Regions from separate parts of the Micromonospora sp. WMMA1949 genome, predicted to be linked through region 1. Evidence: riboswitches for the same ligand, from Rfam matches in the RefSeq annotation. Region 1 holds a riboswitch; the other holds the start of a gene.
The links. A riboswitch is a leader RNA that binds a small molecule or an ion and turns the genes downstream of it on or off. The one in region 1 is predicted to bind thiamine pyrophosphate.

Region 1 (8,381 bases):
ACACCGACTCGCGGATCGCCACGAACTCCATCTCCGGCGTGACGATCCCGGCCCGGGCGTACGCGAGCTGGGTCGGACGGGTTCCGGCCAGCGGCGTGCCGGCACCGCGCACCGGGGCCACGTCGCCGCGCTCGGCGATCCACGGCCCGCGCAGTGCGGGCAGCCCCACCTCCGGGTCGGAGCCGGGACCGGAGGTGTCGTAGAGCCGTACCGGTGGGTTGTCCCCGGTCAGCGTCACCTCGGCGAACGGCACCCGGATGTCCGGGCGTGAGCCTTCCACGTACACCTTGCGACGTGCCTGCATGCCAGCCTCCCTGTCGCTCATGCGGACCAGCCGAAGTGGTCCAGCGGGCCGCGTCCCGCGCCCAGCTCCCAGGTCCGCGCGCCGGTCAGCGCGCGGGTGACGTACTCCTTGGCGGCCGCCACCGCGACCGGCACCGCGTCGCCCGCGGCGAGCCGGACCGCGACGGCGGCCGAGAACGAACAGCCGGTGCCGTGGTTGTGCCGGGTGTCCACCCGGGGCGCGCGCAGCAGCCGCGTGGTTCCGCCGCCCGCGAGCACGTCCACCGACTCGCCGTCGGCGTCCACGTCGCCGCCGGTCACCACCACGAACGCCGGTCCGCGCGCCGCGAGCGCCTCGGCAGCCGCGACCATCTCCTCGACCGTGCCCACCGGGCCTCCGGTGAGGGCCGCGGCCTCCGCGCAGTTCGGCGTCGCCACCTCCGCGTACGGCAGCAGCCGCTCGACCGCCTCCACCACGCCGAGCCGGTGCCCGCTCGTGGCGACCAGCACCGGGTCGACGACCAGGTGCGGCAGCCTCCCGGCCCGGGCCGCGTCGGCCACCGCGTCGGCGACGGCGGGGGTGCCGAGCATGCCGCTCTTCACGGCGCGCACGTCGAAGTCGCCGAGCACGCTGTCCATCTGGTCGCGCACCGTCTGTGGGGGCAGCGGCAGGACGGCGTCCACGCCCCTGGTGCTCTGCGCGGTGACGGCGGTGAGGACTGTCGTGCCGTACGCCCCGAGCGCGGCGAACGTCTTGAGGTCGGCCTGGATGCCCGCTCCTGCTCCGGAGTCGGATCCTGCGACGGTGAGAACTGTTTTCGGCGTCACTGGTCTTCTCCGTTTGTTGCGGTTGAGGGCTGCGGCCGACCGTGCCCACTCCGGGCGGTCAGGCTTGATCCCTGCGTGGTCACGGTCGGCCGCAGCCCTTCTCGTGCGGGCCTTCGTCGGGTCGCGCGGGGTGGGTGCGCGTCACACGGGTGGCCGCCTCCTGGAAGGCGCTGCCCAGCGTGGTGGCGGTTTCTCTCGGGTCCTTCGCGCGCATGATGGCGCCCAGCACCGCTACTCCTGTTGCGCCTGCCTCTATGCATGCGTGGATCTGGGCCGGGGTTTCGATGCCGCCCAGGGCGAGCACCGGAACCGGGCTGGCTTTCGCCAGCTCACTCAATCCGTCCGGTCGCAACGCCGGGCCGTAGCCGGGCTTTGTCTTTGTCTCGTAGACCGGGGACACTGTTGCGTAGTGCTCGGTGGTGAGGCGGGCCAGCTCGGCGGTGTCGTGACAGGAGCGGCCGACGAGTCCGACGGCGGGCGGCGGGTACGGGCCGGCGGCGGGCAGGTGCACCGCGTCCCCGTCGAGCGGATCGGGTCCGGCCACGATCAGCGTGCCGCCCGCGTCGGCGAGGATCGCGCGCAGGTCGGCGGCGAGCGCGAGGCGCTCGGCGCGCGGTAGGTCCTTCTCCCGCAGCACCACCCACCGCACTCCCCCACCCACGGCCCGCGCCACCACGTCGACGAGCGCCCGTCGAGCGACCCGCCGATCGGTCAGCAGCACGATGCCGCTCGGCCCGCCCTGGATCTTGGTACGCGGCCGCCCCTCGAAGGGCGCATCCGTACCAAGATCCGCTAGGCGTGAGGCGGTCACAGGTCGGGCCGTCCCTCATCCGGGGTGGACGCGAGGGCGTGGAAGCGGCGGGCGATGCGGCCCGCGCCGTACGCCAGACGCCCGGCCTCGACCGCGTAGCGCATCGCCGTGGCCATCGCCACCGGGTCGGCGGCCCGGGTCACGGCGCTCGCCAGCAGCACCGCGTCGCAGCCCAGCTCCATCGCGAGCGCCGCATCCGAGGCGGTGCCGATGCCCGCGTCGAGCACCACCGGCACGTCGACGGCCTGCCGGATCAGCCGGATGTGATGCGGGTTGCCGATGCCCAGCCCGGAACCGATCGGCGACCCGGCCGGCATCACCGCCGCGCAGCCCACGTCGGCCAGCCGCCGCGCCAGCACCGGATCGTCCGACGTGTACGGCAGCACTGTGAACCCGTCCGCCACCAGCTCCTCGGCGGCGCGCAGCAGCTCCACCCCGTCGGGAAGGAGCGTGCGCTCGTCACCGATCACCTCCAGCTTCACCCAGTCGGTGTCGAACGCCTCCCGCGCCAGGTGCGCCGTCTTCACCGCCTCCACAGCGGTCCGGCAGCCGGCCGTGTTCGGCAGCAGCCGTACGCCGCACCGCTCCACCAGGTCGAGCAGGCCACCCGACCCGCCGGGGGTGGTGTCCACCCGACGCAGCGCCAGCGTCACCAGCTCGGTGCCGGACGCCCGGATCGCCTGCTCCAGCACGTGCAGGTTGGCCGCGCCGCCGGTGCCGAGAATGAGCCGGGAGCCGAACGTGACCCCGCCGATTTCCAACGTGGACATCCGCTCACCCGCCCTGGGTGGCGCTGAGGACCTCGACCCGGTCGCCGTCGCGCAGCACGCTCTCCGGCCAGCCGCCGCGCGGCACCACCTCGCCGTTCACCGCCACCGCGAGCCCGCGCTCCCGGTCGGTGACGGTGCGGACCACCTCGGCGACGGTGACGCCGTCGGGCAGCGTCCGGCCCGTGCCGTTGACGATCAGTTTCACGTGCGCTCCTTCCCGAAGCGATCCGGGGTGAAGGGGGCGAGCGCGGAATCCGGCTCGCCGGTGACGATCAGCTCGGTGACCAGGTCGGCGGTAGCCGGGGTGAGCACGATGCCGTGCCGGTGGTGCCCGGTCGCCGCGACCACGCCCGGCCGCCCCGGCAGCGGCCCGATGATCGGCGCGTTGTCCGGCGTACCGGGGCGCAGCCCCGCGACGGCCTCCACCAGCTCGTACTCGACGAGTTCCGGCACCAGCTCCGCGGCGGCGCGCAGCAGCGTCAGCACGCCACCGGCGGTGACAGCGGTGTCCGCGCGCTCCTCGACCGTCGCCCCGACCACGACCTCACCGCTGTCCCGGGGCACCAGGTAGACCGACTCGCTGTCCGCGTACCCCCGGATCACGTGCCGGAAGCCCGGCGGACCGTCACCGGGCGCGCGCAGCCGCAGCACCTGGCCCTTGACCGGCCGGACCGGCAGGCCGGTCAGCGCCGCCGCGCCGCAGCCCGCCGCGACCACCGTGACCCGCGCGTCCACCTCGGACAACGCGCCGACGCGGGCCGGACGCAGCTCCACACCGGCGCGTTCGGCGGCCGTGCGCAACGCGACGACCAGCCGCCGCGGATCGACCTGGTGGTCACCGGGCGCGACAGCGCCGCCGCGCACGCGCGGCGCCAGCGCCGGCTCGCGACCGCGCAGCTCCGAGGGACGCAACGGCGTGATCGGCAGTCCCAACCCCTGCTGGTACGACCACAGCCGCCTCGCCTCGGCCAGGTCGTCGGCGGTGAGCCCGACGACGAGCGTGCCCTCGGTGGAGTAGCCGATGTCGACGCCGCTCGCCTCGGTCAGCTCAGCCGCGAAGCCGGGCCAGCGGGCGGCGGACTCGACGAGAAGCGCGGTGAGTTCGTGCTCACCGAAGTACGCCTCGGCGACCGGCGACAGCATCCCGGCGGCCACCGACGAGGCGCCCGACCCGGGCCGGTCGTCGTGCACCACCACGCGCAGTCCGCGTTGCGCGCACCGCCACGCGATCGCCCACCCGATCGGCCCGCCCCCCACCACCGCCACCTCGGTAAGGAAGGGCCCCCTGTTAACGCCTCCGGTAGAGGAAGGGTCCCTTGTTAACACGTCAGCGCCCGCATCAGCTCGGCGGTGGCGTACGCCGGATCGGCAGCAGCGCTGAGCGCGCCGACCACCGCCACCCCGTACGCACCGGCCGCCCGCAACGCCGGCACGGTCGCGGCGGTCACCCCGCCGATCGCGATCACCGGCACGGACACCGCCGTCGCCACCGCGCGTATCCCCTCGGGGCCGATCGGTTCCGGCAGGCCGGACTTGGTGGTGGTGACGTGACACGGGCCCACGCCCAGGTAGGTGGCCCCGGCGTCCACCGCGGCACGGGCGGTCACCGGCTCGCGGGCGGTCGCGCCGAGCACCGCGTCCGGGCCGAGCACCCGGCGCGCGGCGGGCACCGGCAGGTCGTCCGCGCCGACATGGCCCCCGGCCGCGCCCACCGCGAGCGCCACGTGCAACCGGTCGTTGACCAGGCACCGCGCCCCATACGGCCGGCAGGCGTCGACCACCAGCCGGGCCAGCTCGTACGCCTCCCGGTCGGTCGCGTCGTCCTCCACGCGCACCTGCACGACGAGGTCGGCGCCGGCTACCGGCAGGGCGGCACGCAGCACGGCGAGCGGGTCACGCCCCGGCCGGGTGTCGGTGATGAGATGCAGTCGTCCCAGGGACAGCACGGCAACGCTCCTCCCTGCGCCGGCATTACCCGGATCAGGTTCGACGGTCGGGGGCTCCCAGCCCCCCTCTCAGCCCGGTCCGCACCGGGCTCCCGTGGGTCACTTGCGGCCTACCGTACGACGCCTCCTGCCCGTACGGAAGCCCGGGTGAGGTTTTTCCCAGGAACCAGCCGTCCGCCGGATCGGGGCAGTGGGTGACCGTCTCGTCACGACACGCTGCTGGGATGTCCGTTCCCGCCCGTGTCCCGCGCCGCCTGGCGACCCTGCCGTTCCGGGGCGGCCGCGCCGTGTCCGAAGGGCTGCTCACCTGGACGATGCTGCGCGGGCCGACGTGGATTCGCCTGCTCCCGGACGTGTACGTGCATCGGGACGGACACCGCGCCGACGACCACCGGATGTGGTGCGAGGCGGTGGCGTTGCGCCTGCCGCCGGGTGCCGTGCTGGCGGGACGCAGCGCCGCCTGGTTGTTCGGCGCGGACGTGCTCACCCGCGACGCGCCGGTCACCGTGCTGCTGCCGACCGCTGCTCGACTGCGACCGCACCCACGGTTGCGGGTGGTCCGGTCGCCCCTGCCGGAGCGGGACCGCACCTTCTTCGGCGGGCTGCCGGTCACCACCTCGCTGCGTACCGCGTTCGACCTGGGCCGGCAGGGCTCACTCGCCGAGGCGCTGGTCGCCGTCGACGCGCTGCTGCGTCGCCGGGTCGTGAAGCTGCCCGCACTGCGGGCCTACGCCGCCGACCGGACGGGTTGGCCGGGCGCTCCGCTGCTGCGCGAGGTGCTGGCGATGGCCGAGCCGTTGAGCGAGTCTCCGATGGAGACGCGGCTGCGGCTGCTCCTCCTCGACGCCGGTCTCGGCCCGCTCACCGCCCAGCACGAGGTGCGCGCCGGCGGACGCTTCGTGGCCCGGGTGGACCTGGCCTGGCCGGCTCTCCGCCTCGCGGTCGAGTACGACGGCGACCACCACCGGGAACGGGCTCACTTCCGGCGGGACGTGGCGCGACTGAACGCGCTCCGCGCGGCCGGGTGGGTCGTGCTCCGGTTCACCGCCGACGACGTGCTGCGCCGTCCCGACGCCACAGTCGCCCTGGTACGCCAGGCCCTGGCCGAACGTCGCGCCACCGCGGCAAACCACTGACCCGCACCCGCCGCACCCGCACCCGCACCCGCACCCGCACCCGCACCCGCACCCGCACCCGCACCCGCGGCACCCTGCCACGCCTCTGGTCCGCACCCCGCCGCACCACGCCTCCGGCACGCAGCCCGCCGCACCCCGCCGCGCCTCCAGCCCGCAGCCCGCAGCCCGCAGCCCGCAGCCCGCAGCCCGCAGCCCGCAGCCCGCAGCTACGAGTCTCGCCCCGGCGCGCGCCGGCCCGGCCACCGCCACCCGGCGCCTGACCCGTGGTGCCTGACCTGGCCGAGCCGAACCGGGCCGGGCCGGGCCAAGCAGGGCCGGGCCGAGCCGGGCCGGGCCGGGCTGGGCTGGGCCGACCGAGCCGAGCCGGGCCGAGCCGGGCCGGGCCGGGCCGGGCCGAGCCGAGCCGAGCCGAGCCGAGCCGGGCTGGGCCGGGCCGGGCCGAGCCGCCCGAGACACCACGGGCGTCAGGAGGCCGCCGCAGACACCCATGGCGTTCCACTCGCGACTGAATCTGGCGACGAGTGGAACGCCATGGGTGTCTCAAGGCCCTCTTGACACCCATACCGTTCCAGCCATCGTGGGCGCTGCCTCTGAGTGGAACGCCATGGGTGCCTCCGCGCGCGGGCGGGGCCCGGTGGGCGCACCCCGCCGCGCGGGGCAAGCCCCGACGGTTGCACGCCGACGAGCGGGCGCACCTGCGATGCGCGGGCGGACCGAACACCGGTGGACCGAACACCGGTGGACCGAACGCGCGGACGGACCCAACGCGCGGACGGACCGCGCGGACGGGCCGATCGAGCGAGCTGGCCCCACTCGCGGGCGGGCCCAACGCACGGACCGGACGCACGGGCGGGACCCAAGCGCGAGCGGACCCAACGCGCGGACCGGATGCACGGGCGGGATCCGACGCGCGGGCGGACCGAACGCGAGCGCACGGGCGGACCTAAGCGGGAGCGGACCCAACGCGCGGGCGCACGGGCGGACCTAAGCGCGAGCGGACCCAACGCGCGGACCGGACGCACGGGCGGACCCAAGCGCGGGCGGGCCCAACGCACGGGCGGGGCGCACGGGCGGGACCCGAGCGCGAGCGGACCCAACGCTCGGGCGCACGGGCGGACCCGACGCGCGGGCGGGCGCGTCGGCACCGGCGGGGACGGTCAGAGGATGGCGTCCAAGGCGTCCAGGTCCTCGTCGCTGGGCTGCCACGTCCCCGCTTCGGCGTTCGCCTTCACCTGCTCGGCAGTGGTCGCGCCGGCGATCACGGACGTCACGGCGGGACGGGCCGCCAGGCCGCCGATGGCCACCTGGAGCATGCTGATCCCGCGCTCGGCCGCGTACGCCTCGATCGCCTCGATGACGTCCCAGCGCGCGGCGGCCAGCCGCTCGGCGTACCGGCCGCCACCGGCCAGGCGGCTACCGGCCGGGGGTGCCTCGCCGCGCTTGTACTTGCCGGTGAGCAGCCCGTTGGCGAGCGGGAAGAACGGCAGCATGCCGAGGCCGAACCGCTCGCAGGCCGGGATCACCTCGTCCTCCACCCCGCGCTCCACCAGCGAGTAGTGGTTCTGCGCGGAGATGAACCGGGTACGGCCCTGCGACGACGCGGTCCAGTCGGCGTCGGCGATCTGCCACCCGGCGAAGTTGGAGTTGCCCAGGTAGCGCACCTTGCCGGCGGTCACCAGGTCGTCCAGCGCGGCGAGCGTCTCGTCGATCGGGGTGCCCGGGTCGGGCTCGTGCATCTGGTACAGGTCGATGTGGTCGGTGCCGAGCCGGCGCAGCGACGCCTCGACGGCGCGGGCGATGTAGCGGCGGGCGCCCCGGGCGCCGTGGTCGGGCCCGTTCGCGCCGTGCATGTCCATGCCGAACTTGGTGGCCACCACCACGTCGTCGCGGCGGCCCTTGAGCGCCTGGCCGAGCAGTTCCTCGGAGGCGCCCTGCGGCTCGCCGTAGATGTCGGCGGTGTCGAAGAAGTTGATCCCGGCGTCGAGCGCGGCGTCCACCACCGCGCGGGTGCCGTCGAGGTCGAGTTTGCGGCCGAAGTTGTTGCAGCCGATACCGACCACGGACACCACGAGCCCGGAGTCGCCCAGCCGGCGATAGGTCATCTCACTCACGAGATCCACCCTATGCCCGCTGCCCGGGGGTCACCCGGGCAGCGGGAGCACCTCGGCGGCCAGCGTCCGGGCAGCGGCGATTGTCGCCGCCAGCTCGGACGGGGTACGCCCCACCGCGCCCAGCAGTGCCTGCGCCCGCTCGGCGAAGTGCGGCGGCGTACCCGGCAGGCGCCCGGCGGAGGCGATCATGCCCTTCTCGTTGACAAGCCACCGTCCGGCGCGGCCGTGCAGCGCGTGGACCAGCACCCCGACCACCCGGAACAGGCAGCCGGCCACGTAGCCGGCGTCGCCCCCGGCCGCACCCTTCGCGGCGCCGTCGAGCAGCAGCCCGGTCTCCCATCCGGCCGCGACCAGCGCGGCGCCGAGCGCGGGCGGGTAGTCGACGGCCTCGGCCCGCAGCGCGGTCAGCTCGCCGGTCGGGTCGCCGAGCACCCGTCCGAGCGCCACCTCCCCGGCGTACGCGTGGGAGTAGAAGCCGAGCGGGTGCCCGGCCTGCA
Region 2 (8,381 bases), 700 kb from region 1:
GGATGATGCAGCCGCCCCGCCAGATCGTGGCCGTGCCGCCCAGGTCGATGTCCCAGTCGTACTCCCGGCTGCCGGCCCGGATGTGGTCGAACCCCTGCGCGTACGCGACGATCTTGCTGGCCAGCAGCGCACGGCGCACGTCCTCGACGAACGCCTCCCGGTCGTCCACCTGCCACTTGTCGCCCGCGTCCGCGAATACCCGGCGGGCGGCCTCGCGCTGGTCGGCGTGGCCGGACAGCGACCGGGCGAACGTGGCCTCGGCGATACCGGTGATCGGGATGCCCAGGTCGAGCGCGCTCTGCACGGTCCAGCGGCCGGTGCCCTTCTGCTCGGCCTGGTCGAGCACCACGTCCACGAACGCCTGACCGGTGGCCGCGTCGGTGTGGCCGAGCACGTCGGCGGTGATCTCGATGAGGAACGACCCCAGCTCGCCGCCGTTCCACTCCCGGAAGATCTCCGCGATCTCCGCCGGGCTCGCCGACAGACCGGCCCGCAACAGGTCGTACGCCTCGGCGATGAGCTGCATGTCGGCGTACTCGATGCCGTTGTGCACCATCTTCACGAAGTGGCCCGCGCCGTCCGGGCCGACGTGCCGGCAGCAGGGCTCGCCGTCCACGTGCGCGGCGATCTTGGAGAAGATCGGCCCCAGCTTCTGGTACGACTCCGCCGAACCGCCCGGCATGATGCTCGGGCCGAGCAGCGCGCCCTCCTCGCCGCCGGACACGCCGGTGCCGACGAAGTGCAGGCCGTGCTCGCGCAGCGCCTCCTCCCGGCGGCGGGTGTCGGCGAAGTGCGCGTTGCCGCAGTCGACGACGATGTCGCCCTCCTCCAGCAGCGGGACCAGTTCGTCGATCACCGCGTCGGTGGGCGCGCCGGCCTTCACCATCACGATCACCGCGCGGGGCCGCTCGAGCGAGCCGACGAAGTCCGCGAGGGACTCCGACGGCACGAACGTGCCCTCGTCGCCGTGCTCCGCGACGAGGCTGCGGGTACGTTCCGGCGACCGGTTGTGCACCGCCACGGCGAAGCCGTTGCGGGCCAGGTTCCGGGCCAGGTTGCGGCCCATCACCGCCAGACCGGTGACTCCGATCTGCGCCGTCGCCTGCTCTGCCATGCGTACCGCCACCTCTCGTTCGTGCTGCCGTGCTGCGACCGTATCGCGGTCGTCGGGGCAGTGGGCGGGGACGTCGACAGGGCGTGACCGGTGGGTGGCCGTGCGTCCGCGGCGCGTTCGCGCCTCGCCTCCCGGTGGTCCTTCTCCGTAATTCGGGTGCGGGAGGTCCGGGCGGCGGGATAGCGTTGCCGCATGCGTAAGTGACGCCCCACCTCCGAGCCCGGTCCACCGCCGAAGTGCCGTGGACCTGTCCTGCTCCGGGCGTCCGCATTCCTTCCCGCCGCCGTCGGTCGCGGTGTCTGTCGTGATCGGAACGCACCGGAGCCCTCGCTCGGAGCGTCCCGGTCGACGCGCCCGCACGACAGGAGGCCCGCGAATGCCCGCGAAGCGCAATCCGAAGAAGTCCCGCAAGCAGTCCGCGCCGCAGGTGGCCCCGCCGAAGCTCGACGCGCTCACCGTGGCGCCGCCCGCCGTGGTGCTCCCCACCGCGCCGGCGACGCCCACCGTGTCTGCGGTGGGGCTCCCCACCGAGGCGGCAGCGTCCACCGTGTCTGCGGTGGGGCTTCCCGCCGAGCCGGCGGCGTCCACCGTGTCGCCATCGGAGTCTCCGGAGTCCCCGGTCCTGCCCGGCGCATCCGCGACGCCGCCGAGATCGGGGCCACCGGCAGGGCGGCAGGCCCGGTTCACCGGACGTAGCCAGCGCGCCGGCCAGACCCGGTTCTACGCCTTCCGCCGCAGCTGACCGACAGCCCCGCCCGAGCGTCCCCGAAGATCTTGGAAGATTCCGGCCCCCATAGGGGCCATTCCCTACCAAGATCTCGCCCGATCCTGGTTGATCATGAGGTTGGCGGCGGCAAAACGGGCAACCGGTGCCGTCAACTTCATGATCAACGGGGCGGAAGGTGGAGGGGGAGGGGGAGGGGGAGGGGGTCAGCCGATCAAGGGGCGGAAGGTGCCCAGGGCGATGCTTGTCGCCAAGGCGGCGCCTGCCAGCAGGGCGGCGCCTGCGACGAGCAGGGCGTCGGCGCCGGTGAAGCGCTGGGGACGGGCCACTGTGCGCGGGGTGCCGGCGTCGAAGCCCCGGGCGTCCATCGCCACCGCCAGCCGGGTACCCCGCCGGATCGCGCCCACCAACAGCGTGAACGCGGTGGACGCGAAAAGCCGCAACCTGGCCACCGGGTTGCGGCCCGCGTCCACGCCGCGGGCCCGGCGGGCCATGCTGATCATCCGCCACTCCTGTTCCAGCAGCGGCACCATCCGGAACGCGGCGAGCGCCCCGATGGCGAACCGGGCGGGCGTCCTCGCGTTCTGGATCAACGCGTCGGCCAGGTCCGTCGGGTCGGTGGTGGCGAACACGACGATGCCGGGCAGCGCCACCGCGAACATGCGCAGCACCAGCCCGAGCGCGGTCATCAGCACGCCCTGGGTGACCAGGATCGGTCCGGCCTGGAGCAGCACCGGGCCGGAGCGGTCGGCCGCGAACAGCACCAGCGTGACGAGGATGCCGACGGCGCCGGCGAGCAGCGGCCAGGCCCGGCGGGCCAGCACCCGGTAGCGGACGCCGAACAGCGGCAGCACCGCGAGTTCGACGGCGATGGCGAGGGCCGGGGCCACCGGATCGAGCGTCGCCACCAGGATCAGCGTGAAGACCACCGCGGCGGCCAGCTTCGCCACCGGGTTGCGCCGGGCCAGCGGCGCGCCGGGCGCGGCGACCGGTTCGAGGTTGATCACGGGAGCACCCCGGCGGGCGGGCGGTCCAGGGCGAGCGTCCGGTCGGCGAGCGCGGCGACGAAGTCCTCGTCGTGGGTCACCGTGACCACGCCGTGCCCGGCGTCGCGCAGCTCGGCCAGCAGGTCGACCAGCTCCAGCCAGGTCCGCCGGTCCTGGCCGAACGTGGGCTCGTCGCAGATCAGCAGGCGGGGCGCGGTGGCCAGCGCCGTCGCCACGCTCAGCCGCCGCGCCTCGCCACCCGAGAGGGTGTACGGGTTGGCGCCCGCCAGCCGGTCCAGCCGCAGCCGGTGCAACAGCTCGTCCACGGTGGCGGTGACCGCCGGCTCGGGCCGGCCGATGCGGCGCGGGCCGAGCGCCAGCTCGTCGCGGACCGTGGCGGTGACGAACTGGTGCTCCGGGTCCTGGAACACCGAACCGATCCGGCGGACCAGCGCGGGTGCCCGCCAGCGGTGCGGGGGAGTGCGCGCGTCCCGCCCGGCGAGTTCGGCGGACGCGGTGACGGCCCCCGCTCCGGGTTTCAGCAGGCCGCCCAGGAGCAGCGCCAGTGTGGACTTGCCGGCCCCGTTGGGGCCGAGGACGGCGAGCGCCTCGCCGGCGCGTACCCGAAGATCGGTGGGGTTCAGCCGGGGCGGGAGGCCGAGCCGCTCCGCGGTGAGCAGCACGTCGCCGGGCGGCGTGGTGGCGTGCCGGGGTGGCGCGACGTGGCCGGGTACCCAGACCCCGGCGGCGGCCAGCGCGTCACCGTGCGCGGCGAAGACCGCGTCGGGCGGCCCGTCGGCGCGGACGCCGCCGCCGGGTTCCAGCACCACGACGCGGCCGACCAGCGGCAGCGCCTCGGTGACCCGGTGCTCGACCAGGATCATCGTGGTGTCCGGGTCGAGCGCGTTCGCGACGGCCCGGCGGATCAGGCCGGCGCCGGCCGGGTCGAGGTTGGCGGTGGGCTCGTCGAGCAGCAGCAGCCCGGGGCGCAGCGCGAGCGTGCCGGCCAGGGCCAGCCGCTGCTGCTCCCCGCCGCTGAGCGCGGCGGTCGGGCGGTCCCGGGGGTACGGGAAGCCGACCCGGTGCAGCGCCTCGTCGACGCGGGACCAGATCTCGCCGGCCGGTACGCCCCGGTTCTCCAGCCCGAACGCCACGTCGTCGCCGGAGCGGGCCATGACGAGCTGGGTCTGCGGGTCCTGGAACAGGATGCCGACGCGCTCACGCGCCTTGCGCGGGTCCAGCCCGTCGATCTCGACGGTGCCCTCCTGCTCGCCGGAGTCCTCCGGCAGCAGTCCGGCCAGCGCCGCCAGCAACGTGCTCTTACCGGCCCCGGAGGGCCCGAGCAGCAGCACCCGCTCGCCGCTCTCCACGCGCAGATCCACTCCGCGCAGAGCCCAGCGCTTGCGTCCTCCGTGCCGCCACCCGAACCCCCGCAGCACCACAGCGCTCACCGCCCACCACCCCCTCCCGGCCCAGCCTGCGTGATCAAGGAGTTCGCGTCCGGAGAACCGTCCCCGGCGGACGCGAACTCCTTGATCACCGGGCGGAAGTGGGGAGGGGGGCTAGACCAGGGCGCGGTCGCGGCCGGCGGGGAAGCGGTCCAGGACGCCGGTGTTCGCCAGCGCGCGGGTGAGGACGTGCGCGCCCAGACCGGCGACGATAGTGGCGCTGACGATAGTGATCAGCGCGTACGGGAGGCGGTAGGAGGCGAAGTCGTACGCCTTGTTCCAGTAGACGAAGTCGAAGATCGCAGCACCGAGGCCGGTCAGCGCACCGGCCAGCACCGCCACCGGCAGGCGGAACGAGCGGTACCGGAACGCCGCGAAGGCCAGCTCGGCGCCGATGCCCTGCATCAGGCCCTGGAGGATCACGATGCTCGCCCACTGGCTGCCCAGCAGGGCGGAGATGATGGCGGCCACCGTCTCGCAGTACAGCGCGGCGCCCGGCTTGCGGATGATCAGGCCGGCGAGCACCGCCGGGATCAGCCACACGCCGTAGAGCACTGCCTGCGCCGGCGGGAAGAACGCGAACGCCGCGTCGGTGGCGCTCCAGAGCAGGCCCCAGGCCCAGAAGACGACGCCGAAGGCGACGGCGATGACCGAGGCGACGACGATGTCGACGGTACGCCAGCGGTTGCTGTCGGTACGGTTCACGATTGGCTCCCAGTTCGTCGAGGTGAACCAGGAGAAGACGCACGCCGCGCCCGGTGGTCACCGGACGGCGACGCGGCTGGAGGTCGACCGAACTCCCTGCGCTGGCATTACCCAGATCAGGTTCGAGGGTCTGCGGGCACCGGCCCGCACTCTCAGCGCTGTGCGCTCCCCTGTCGGATGTGAAGTTGTCTCGTCGCAGACGCTAGCACCGACCACGGCCCGGGGCCCAGCAGGGCGAGTGTCGGTATGGTGGCGATCATGCTGGTGGATGCGCGGGGACTGACGTTCGAGGTACGCGCCGGCGGTCCCGAGGGCGGCGACCCGGTCCTGCTGCTGCACGGCTTCCCGCAGCACTCGGGCGAGTGGGACGCGGTCACGCCCGCGCTGCACGCCGCCGGGCTGCGCACGTACGCGCTCGACCAGCGCGGCTACTCGCCCGGCGCGCGTCCGGCCGACATCGGGGCGTACCGGATTCCGGAGCTGGTGGCCGACGCGGCGGCCGTGCTCGACGCGCTCGGGGTGACTCGCGCCCACGTGGTCGGCCACGACTGGGGCGCCATCGTGGCGTGGGGCCTGGCGGCGGCGCACCCGGACCGGGTGCGGACGCTGACCGCGGTGTCGGTGCCGCATCCGGCGGCGATGGGCCACGCGCTCGCCACCGACCCCCGGCAGAAGGTCAAGTCCGCCTACATCGCGTTGTTCCGCAAGCCCGGTACGGCGGAGAAGGTGCTGCTGGCGTGGAACGGCGCCACGCTGCGCAAGCTGCTGAGCGGCGTGGGCGACGCCGGTACGGTGGCGCGCTACGCCGAGCCGATGCGCGAGCCGGGCGCGTTGACGGCGGCGCTGAACTGGTATCGCGCGATGACCGGGGCGGACATGAAGGCGGTCGCCCCGGTCGGGGTGCCGACCACGTTCGTCTGGAGCGACAAGGACGTGGCGATCGGCCGGACGGCGGCGCAGGCGTGCGCCGCGCGCGTCACCGGTGACTACCGGTTCGTGGAACTGCCCGGGGTCAGCCACTGGATTCCGGACGAGGCGCCCGGCCCGCTGGCCGAGGCGATCCTCGCCCGTTGCACAGGAACGGAGGAGGCATGACGGTGAGCGCCGACGCGTACCTGGCGGTGGTGACCGAGACGATCGGCCGGGTGGCCGCCGCGCAGCGGCAGAACGTGGCCGACGCGGCCGACCTGATCGCGGCCGCGCTGCGCGCCGACGGTGTGGTGCACGCGTTCGGCACCGGGCACTCCGAGGCGCTGGCCATGGAGATCGCCGGGCGGGCCGGCGGCCTGGTGCCCACCAACCGGATCGCGCTGCGGGACCTGGTGCTGATCGGCGGCGACCCGGCCGACGTGCTCGGCCCGAAGCTGGAACGCGATCCGGCCGTGGCGCACCGCCTCTACGAGCTGGCGCCGATCCGGCCGCAGGACGTATTCGTGCTGGCCTCGAACTCGGGCGTGAACGGGGCGATGGTCGAGTTCGCGTCCATCGTGAAGGAACGCGGGCACGGCCTGGTGGCGATCACCTCGGCGCAGCACTCGGCCCGGATGACCTCGCGGCACCCGTCCGGCCGCAAGCTCGCCGACTTCGCCGACGTGGTGCTGGACAACGGAGCCCCGTACGGCGACGCGACGTTGCCGCTTCCGGGTGGCGGCGCGGTCGGCGCGGTCTCCTCGATCACCGCGGCGCTGCTCGCGCAGCAGATCGTCACCGAGGTGGTGGCCCGGCTGGTCGCGGCGGGGCAGCGCCCGCCGGTCTACCTGTCCGCGAACATCACCGGCGGCGACGAGCACAACGCCGAGCTGGAGGCACGGTACGCGGGCCGGATCCGCAGGGGTTCCTGAACCGGTTTCGTGATCGCCCGTACGGGGCACAGGCGGTGCTGCCGGTGGGCGTTCACCCGCCGGCCGTGCCGTCTCCCGGGGAGGTCCGCGAGTGTCCAAGGAATCCGAGAAGCAGCGCTGGCAGCGCAACTTCGCCGATCTGTTGCAGGAGCTGCGGGTCGCGCAGACAGGCGTGCAGATCCTCTTCGCCTTCCTGCTGACGCTGCCGTTCAGCAACGGGTTCGGCCGGACCACGGAGTTCCAGCGCGACGTCTACATCCTGGCGCTGCTGACCGCCGCCGCGTCCGCCGCGATGATCATCTCTCCGGTCGCGTTCCACCGGGCGTTGTTCCGGCAGGGCCGCAAGCCGGAGCTGGTCCGGTTCGCCCACCGGATGGCCACCGGCGGCCTGTTCTTCATGCTGATCGCGATGGTCAGCTCGGTCCTGCTGGTCACCGACTTCGTGCTGGACCGGCCGATCGCGTTCCTGCTCAGCGCGCTCACCGGCCTGTGGTTCCTGACCTTCTGGGCGATCCTGCCGTTCAGCCGGCGCAACTGGGGTGAGGACGACATCGACGACGAGGACGACAGCCCGCAGTCGCTGACCGACTGACGGTCCGCCAAATCGGACGTGCACGCAACGCTACCCCTGGGTAACACCCGGGGGTAGCGTCGTTTTCGTCGCACGCGTCGACGCAGCCGGACCGACGAGGAGGCAGCCGTGACCACGACACAGAACAGCCGGCCCGAGTCACCCGACGGTGCGGGGCCGCTTCCCACCGAGGCGGGCCAGGTCTCCGAGAAGGAGGCCCGCCAGGTCGCCGAGGCGGCCCGCGAGTCGGCCTGGGACCGGCCCAGCTTCGGCAAGGAACTGTTCCTCGGCCGCTTCCGGCTCGACCTGATCGACCCGTGGCCCCGCCCCGACCCGGCCGAGGTGGCCCGCGCGGACGAGTTCCTCGGCGCGCTGCGCGCGTATCTGACGTCCGAGGTGGACGGTGAGGCGATCGAGCGGGACGCGCGCATCCCCGACGAGGTGTTCCACGGCCTGGCCGGGCTCGGCACGTTCGGCATGAAGATCGACCGGAAGTACGGCGGGCTCGGCTTGAGCAACCTGCACTACTGCCGGGCGCTGATGCTCGTCGGCTCGGTGAACCCGGCGGTCAGCGCGCTGCTCTCCGCGCACCAGTCGATCGGCGTGCCGCAGCCGCTGAAGATGTTCGGCACACCCGAGCAGAAGGAACGGTTCCTGCCCCGGCTCGCGGCCGGTGAGGTCTCCGCGTTCCTGCTCACCGAACCGGACGTCGGCTCCGACCCGGCCCGGCTCGCCACCACCGCCGAGCCCACCGCCGACGGCACCGGCTACCGGCTCAACGGGGTGAAGCTCTGGGCCACGAACGGCACGCTCGCCACGCTGCTGGTGGTGATGGCCCGGGTACCGGCCGCCGAGGGGCGGCGCGGCGGCATCACCGCGTTCGTGGTGGAGGGCGACAGCGACGGCATCACCGTCGAGCGGCGCAACTCCTTCGTCGGGCTGCGCGGCCTGGAGAACAGCCTCACCCGGTTCCACGACGTGTTCGTGCCGAA

Region 2: another riboswitch for thiamine pyrophosphate. It lies ahead of O7607_RS19320 (ECF transporter S component); the one in region 1 lies ahead of thiE (thiamine phosphate synthase).

What each region holds. Positions count from the first base shown of each region.
Region 1 covers NZ_JAPZBG010000001.1:3,376,139-3,384,519, reverse strand. Annotated here, with positions in the region: gene thiC (phosphomethylpyrimidine synthase ThiC) at 1-304, opposite strand, end outside; gene thiD (bifunctional hydroxymethylpyrimidine kinase/phosphomethylpyrimidine kinase) at 322-1,110, opposite strand; gene O7607_RS16095 (thiamine phosphate synthase) at 1,190-1,855, opposite strand; gene O7607_RS16090 (thiazole synthase) at 1,918-2,691, opposite strand; gene thiS (sulfur carrier protein ThiS) at 2,696-2,896, opposite strand; gene thiO (glycine oxidase ThiO) at 2,893-4,017, opposite strand; gene thiE (thiamine phosphate synthase) at 4,011-4,637, opposite strand; TPP riboswitch at 4,632-4,743, opposite strand; gene O7607_RS16070 (endonuclease domain-containing protein) at 4,862-5,773, shown strand; gene O7607_RS16065 (aldo/keto reductase) at 6,931-7,893, opposite strand; gene O7607_RS16060 (nucleotidyltransferase family protein) at 7,915-8,381, opposite strand, start outside.
Region 2 covers NZ_JAPZBG010000001.1:4,075,652-4,084,032, forward strand. Annotated here, with positions in the region: gene gndA (NADP-dependent phosphogluconate dehydrogenase) at 1-1,114, opposite strand, end outside; gene O7607_RS19305 (hypothetical protein) at 1,491-1,856, shown strand; gene O7607_RS19310 (energy-coupling factor transporter transmembrane component T family protein) at 2,045-2,845, opposite strand; gene O7607_RS19315 (ABC transporter ATP-binding protein) at 2,842-4,275, opposite strand; gene O7607_RS19320 (ECF transporter S component) at 4,387-4,977, opposite strand; TPP riboswitch at 5,053-5,159, opposite strand; gene O7607_RS19325 (alpha/beta fold hydrolase) at 5,236-6,072, shown strand; gene O7607_RS19330 (SIS domain-containing protein) at 6,069-6,818, shown strand; gene O7607_RS19335 (DUF6328 family protein) at 6,910-7,410, shown strand; gene O7607_RS19340 (acyl-CoA dehydrogenase family protein) at 7,519-8,381, shown strand, end outside.